2 regions of the Streptomyces sp. cg40 genome follow, and region 2 is predicted to be linked to the other one. Evidence: predicted binding sites of a transcription regulator. Region 2 holds the regulator's gene; the other holds the start of a gene.

Region 1 (3,168 bases), 2.1 Mb from region 2:
GGCACCGACCCGGGCGCCGAGCACGAGTCCGACTGGCTGGGCACGGATCCCCGGGGCGCGTACGCGGCGGCGTCCGAGACCGACCGCGCGGCCTGGAACCGCCCCGGCGCCCTCGACACCACCGTCCATATCTCCCTCGGCGCCTTGCCCGGCCCGATGGCCGCGCTGATCCACTTCACCGAGATCTGCGTCCACGGCGTGGACCTGGCGGTCGCGACGGACCAACGGGCCCTGGTCGACGAGGAGTTGTGCGGTGAGCTGCTGGCGGTGATGCGGGGGATGGGCGGCTTCGACGCGTTCCGCGTACCGGGAGTCTTCGGCCCCGAGGTCCGGGCCCCGGCGGACGCGGCTCCGCATGCGCGGCTGCTGGCGTACTTGGGCCGCGCGGTCTCCTGATCCGGTCGGTGCGTCCGAGCTGGGCGGACAAGCCGCTTCGCGGGAGCGCGTGGGACACCGGGGCGGCGCTGTCGCGCGGAGGCCGACGAGGGGCGGGCCCGCCCTCGGCCGTGCAGTGGCGTGAGTGCTCGCCGGCCCCCGCCGGAGGGGACCCCTCCACGAAAGTGTGACACTTTCACCGCAGGTGTCATGCTTTCGCGCCTCGCCCTCCGCAGGTGGCGAGCATCCCTACGCGTCGGGCCAGGCCCGCTCCGGCCGAGTCGGCTCGATCAGGAGTAGAAGCCTCGGCCGTACTCGTCCCGGCTCAGGGCGAAGTCGTCCGGGCGATCATGGCGGAGCTCCTCGAGGCTCTGGGATGCACCCGGTCCACGCTCTCGGGCAGTTCTTCCATGGCGTCGTGAGCCTGGATCAGGCGGGTCTGTTCTGCGGCAGCTGGGGTGTGAGCGTGCTGCGAAGGCCGTTGATGGTCGTGTGCCAGGGGGCGTCGTCAGATTCGGCCCAGAGCTCCAAGAGTTCGGACGGCTCGGTCAGGACGCGGTCGAGGGCCCGGAGGGCGAGGGTGCGTAGGCCGGTGAGGTCGGGGGCGGGCTGCTTCGGGCCGTAGTGGGGATGGGCGGGCTCGCCGCCCGGGCATTGCGCGGCGACCAGGGCCGCTGCCGCGATGGCGTTGTCGCCGACGTCCGCGTCCAGGTAGTCGGTGGCCTCGGCCGCTCGGGCCAGGGTGTTCCGCACCAGGCCCCGACGTGCGTCGGGGGCGGCGTCGTCGAAGCCGCCGCACCAGTCCGCTGCCGTGTCGTTGTCGAAGGGGCCGACGTCCCAGGTGCCCATGCGTCTCTCCTGATCCTGATCGTGATCGCGTCCGGGCAGCGTGGCAGGCGCCACTGACATCGGTCGCGGAAGTACCTCGTACGCCCGGGAAGCCTCCACCCCGTTTCCGTGTTGACCTGCACCGAGGCCAGCCCCTTCCCTCTGATCGCTCACGGCGAACAACCGGTGGGGAACAATCGAAGGCGCCCAAGCATTGAGTCGGCATAGCTCAACTTGACTGCCTAAGGGGAGATCATGGCTTCGACGTCCACACCGCTCACCCTGCCCGTGCTGCCGCTCGACGACGAGGTCGTGCTGCCCGGAATGGTGGTTCCGCTGGACCTGAACGACACCGATGTACGCGCCGCCGTGGAGGCCGCCCAGGCCGCCGCGCGGTCCGAGTCCGGAAAGCCCAGGGTCCTGCTGGTGCCACGCATCGAAGGGACTTACGCGAGCACGGGTGTGCTGGGCACCATCGAGCAGGTCGGCCGGCTGGCCGACGGCGACCCGGGTGCGCTGATCCGCGGCCGTAGCCGCGTGAAGATCGGGGCCGGGACGACCGGTCCTGGTGCCGCACTCTGGGTCGAGGGCACCGCGCTCGACGAGAGCCTGCCCGAGCCCTTGCCCGGTTCCGTGACCGAGCTCGTGAAGGAATACAAGGCGCTGGCCACCGCGTGGCTGCGCAAGCGCGGGGCCTGGCAGGTCGTCGACCGCGTGCAGGCCATTGATGATGTGTCCACGCTTGCCGACAATTCCGGTTACTCGCCTTTCCTGACCACCGAACAGAAGATCGAGCTGCTGGAGACCGCCGACCCGGTGGCCCGGCTGAAGCTCGCCACCCAGCACCTGCGTGACCACCTCGCCGAGCAGGACGTCGCCGAGACCATCGCCAAGGACGTGCAGGAAGGCGTCGACAAGCAGCAGCGCGAGTTCCTGCTCCGCCGCCAGCTCGAAGCCGTCCGCAAGGAACTGCGCGAGCTGAACGGCGACTCGGCCAAGGACGGCGAGGAGTCCGACGACTATCGCGCCCGCGTCGAGGCCGCCGATCTCCCCGAGAAGGTCCGCGAGGCCGCGCTCAAGGAGGTCGACAAGCTGGAGCGCTCCTCCGACCAGTCGCCCGAGGGCTCGTGGATCCGTACCTGGCTGGACACTGTCCTCGAACTCCCGTGGAACGAGCGGACCGAGGACGAGTACGACATCCGGGGCGCCAAGGCGATCCTGGACGCCGAGCACGCCGGTCTGGAGGACGTGAAGGCGCGCATCACCGAGTACCTCGCCGTGCGCAAGCGCCGCAGCGAGCGCGGGCTGGGTGTCGTCGGCGGGCGGCGCGGCGGCGCCGTACTGGCCCTCGTCGGTCCGCCCGGTGTCGGCAAGACCTCGCTCGGCGAGTCCGTCGCGCACGCGATGGGACGGAAGTTCGTCCGGGTCGCGCTCGGCGGTGTGCGGGACGAGGCGGAGATCCGCGGCCACCGGCGTACGTACGTCGGCGCGCTGCCCGGCCGTATCGTCCGCGCCATCAAGGAGGCCGGGTCCATGAACCCGGTGGTCCTGCTCGACGAGATCGACAAGGTGGGGTCCGACTACCGGGGGGACCCGGCCGCCGCGCTCCTCGAAGTGCTCGACCCCGCGCAGAACCACACCTTCCGCGACCACTACCTGGAGGTCGAACTCGACCTGAGCGACGTGGTGTTCCTGGCGACGGCCAACGTGCTCGAAGCCATCCCGGAGGCACTGCTCGACCGGATGGAACTGGTCCGGCTGGACGGCTACACCGAGGACGAGAAGGTCGTCATCGCCCGTGACCACCTGCTCCCGCGCCAGCTGGAGCGGGCCGGTCTCAAGGACGACGAGGTCGTCATCGACGAGAGCGCGCTGCGCAAGCTCGCCGGTGAATACACGCGTGAGGCGGGCGTCCGCACCCTGGAGCGGTCGATCGCCCGGCTGCTCCGCAAGATCGCCGCGCAG
Region 2 (3,168 bases):
GGGGCGGCGCGGGCACGACCCGGACCCAGCCCAGGCGCGGCCAGGACATCGAGTCCGAGGTCACGCTCAGCTTCACGGAGGCCATCGAAGGGGCCACGGTCCCGCTGCGGATGTCCTCGCAGCAGCCCTGCAAGGCCTGTTCGGGCACCGGCGACAAGAACGGCACACCGCGCGTGTGCCCGACCTGCGTCGGCACCGGCCAGGTCGCGCGCGGCTCCGGCGGCGGCTTCTCGCTCACGGACCCGTGCCCGGACTGCAAGGGCCGGGGCCTGATCGCCGAGCACCCGTGCGCCGAGTGCAAGGGCAGCGGGCGCGCCAAGTCCTCGCGGACCATGCAGGTCCGGATCCCCGCGGGGGTCACCGACGGCCAGCGCATCCGGCTGCGCGGCAAGGGAGCGCCGGGCGAACGGGGCGGTCCCGCGGGCGACTTGTACGTCATGGTGCACGTCGACGCCCACCCGGTGTTCGGCCGCAAGGACGACAACCTCACGGTGACGGTCCCGGTGACGTTCGCCGAGGCGGCACTCGGCGGCGAGGTCAGGGTGCCCACCCTGGGCGGACCCCCGGTGACGCTGAAGCTGCCGCCGGGCACGCCCAACGGCCGCACCATGCGGGCCCGCGGCAAGGGCGCCTTCCGCAAGGACGGCACCCGGGGAGACCTTCTCGTGACCGTCGAGGTGAGTGTCCCGAAGGACGTCACGGGGAATGCTCGTGACGCGCTTGAGGCGTACAGAGAGGCCACCGCGGGCGAGGACCCGCGGGCGGAGCTGTTCCAGGCCGCGAAGGGAGCATGACAGAGATGGACGGCCGTCGACGCAACCCGTACGAGCTGACCGAGGAGACCCCGGTCTACGTCATCTCGGTGGCGGCCCAGCTCTCCGGTCTGCACCCGCAGACGCTGCGCCAGTACGACCGCCTCGGCCTGGTCTCCCCGGACCGCACGGCCGGGCGCGGCCGGCGCTACTCGGCCCGCGACATCGAACTGCTGCGCACCGTCCAGCAGTTGTCGCAGACCGAGGGCATCAACCTGGCCGGCATCAAGCGCATCATCGAGCTGGAGAACCAGGTCGTGGCGCTCCAGCAGCGCGTCGCCGAACTCCAGGCGGCGGTCGACGGAGCGGCGGCGGCGATCCAGCAGCGCGAGGCCGCCGTGCACGCCTCCTACCGCCGGGACCTGGTCCCGTACCAGGAGGTCCAGCAGACCAGCGCGCTGGTGGTGTGGCGGCCGAAGCGGCAGTCCTCGGACTGACGCACCGACAAACCGTGCAGGGGCCCGGAGGCTCACCCGCCTCCGGGCCCCTTGCCGGTTGTGCGATCTTTGCCCACTCATGAACTCCCGTTGAGTGGAGGGTCGGTAAAGAGCGTTTGGATGGGATTCCGCAACGTCTCCACATACCAAACGGAACGTGGTGTTGCCATCTCGTTAAGTAGTTCCGCTTGACGCCGGTGGCCGCAGCCGCGTTGGCTTTTCAGTCACCTGGGTTGCAATGCTGCGCCCACGTCCGGACGGCACCAGAAGTGAGCTCACCAATGCGTCGTATCGCCATATCCGTGGCCGCGTCCTCGCTGGCCCTGCCCCTGGCCGCCTGTGGCGTGCTCTCCTCGTCGGGGAGCAGCTCGGACGCCACCCCGGCCAAGGGCAACGACATCACGGTGGGCGTCCTGATGCCGGAGAAGACGAACACGCGGTACGCGGAGTTCGACTTCCCGATCATCAAGTCGACGGTCAGCGAACTCACCGACAAGAAGGGCAAGGCCGAGTACCAGAACGCCGGCGGTGTCGCGAGCGTCCAGGACAAGCAGATGCAGAAGATGATCGACCAGAAGGTCGACATCATCATCCTCGACTCCGTCGACTCGCACCTCATCCTGCCCATGGTGAAGAAGGCCAAGGCCGCCGGCATCCCGGTCATCGCCTACGACCGCCTGGCCGAGGGCCCGATCGACGCGTACGTCTCCTTCGACGGCGAACTCGTCGGCGAGGTGCAGGGCCGCTCCCTGGTCGAGGCGCTCGGCAGCAACGTCGACACCTCCGACAAGGTCGTCATGATCAACGGCTCGCCGACCGACCCCAACGCCGGGGTGTTCAAGGCGGGGGCGCTGTCCGAACTCCAGGGCAAGGTGACGGTCGCCGCGAGCTACGACACCAAGGCCTGGGACCCGGACATCGCCAAGTCGGAGATGACCAAGGCGATCGACAAGCTCGGCAAGGACAACATCGCCGCGGTGTACTCCGCCAACGACGCGATGGCCGGCGGCATCATCGACGCCCTGAAGGCGGCGGGCGTGACGAAGATGCCGCCCGTCACCGGCCAGGACGCCGAACTCACCGCCGTGCAGCGGATCGTGACCGGCGAGCAGTACATGAGCGTCTACAAGCCCTACCCCGACCTGGCCGAGGCCGCTGCGAAGATCGCCGTCGCCGAGGTGCAGGGCAGGGACATCGAGTTCGACGCCCTCACCCGCGACTCGGTGGACAGCCCCACCAACAAGAAGATCCCCGCGCAGCTGGTGTCCGTGGTCGCGCTGACGAAGGACAACATCAAGTCGACGGTGGTCGCGGACGGGATCTACAAGATCTCCGACATCTGCACCGCCAAGTACAAGACGGCGTGCGACGCGGCCGGGCTGAAGTAGCCCGGGTTCAGTCGGCGGCTGTGATGGCGTGGAGCCGGGTGTCGTCGCTGCCCACGTACAGCACTCCGGCGTCGACGACGGGCGAGGAGACCACGGGCCCGCCGGTCGGGAAGCGCCAGCGCTCCCGGCCGGTGACGGTGTCCACGGCGTAGACGCAGCCGTCGTCGCTGCCGAAGTGGACCGTGCTGCCGGTGACCGCCGGGGTGGTGCGGACCGGGCCCGTGGCCGTGAAGCGCCACTTGACCTCGCCGGTGGCCGCGTCGAGGGCGTAGAGGCGCTCGTCGTCGTTTCCCACGTAGACCGTGCCGTTCGCGACCGTGGGGGCCGAGCGGACGGCGCTGCCGGTGTCGCGGCGCCACTTCCGATGCCCGTTCGAGGTGTCGAGGGCGTGCAGCTCGCCGCGCTCGTTGCCGACGTAGAGGATTCCGTCGGAGAGGGCGGTGGGGCCGGAGACGGGGGTGTCGACGACCCGGGTGCCCCACTTCTTGCGCCGGGTGTAGGCGTCGAGGGCGTACACGTGGTTGCCCTGGT

What was found. Region 2 encodes HspR, which represses chaperone genes until heat shock. Its sites were predicted from a motif close to TTGAGNNNNNNNNNCTCAA; they were not measured.
Region 1: a site for HspR is predicted at 1,418-1,436, ahead of lon (endopeptidase La). Genes of this name have one in related genera too.

What each region holds. Positions count from the first base shown of each region.
Region 1 covers NZ_CP190128.1:3,791,574-3,794,741, reverse strand. The annotation lists gene ACQHII_RS16500 (TIGR03086 family metal-binding protein) at 1-396, shown strand, start outside; gene ACQHII_RS16495 (DUF4259 domain-containing protein) at 805-1,224, opposite strand; gene lon (endopeptidase La) at 1,459-3,168, shown strand, end outside.
Region 2 covers NZ_CP190128.1:5,847,616-5,850,783, forward strand. The annotation lists gene dnaJ (molecular chaperone DnaJ) at 1-794, shown strand, start outside; gene ACQHII_RS26115 (heat shock protein transcriptional repressor HspR) at 800-1,249, shown strand; gene ACQHII_RS26120 (sugar ABC transporter substrate-binding protein) at 1,531-2,637, shown strand; gene ACQHII_RS26125 (caspase, EACC1-associated type) at 2,645-3,168, opposite strand, start outside.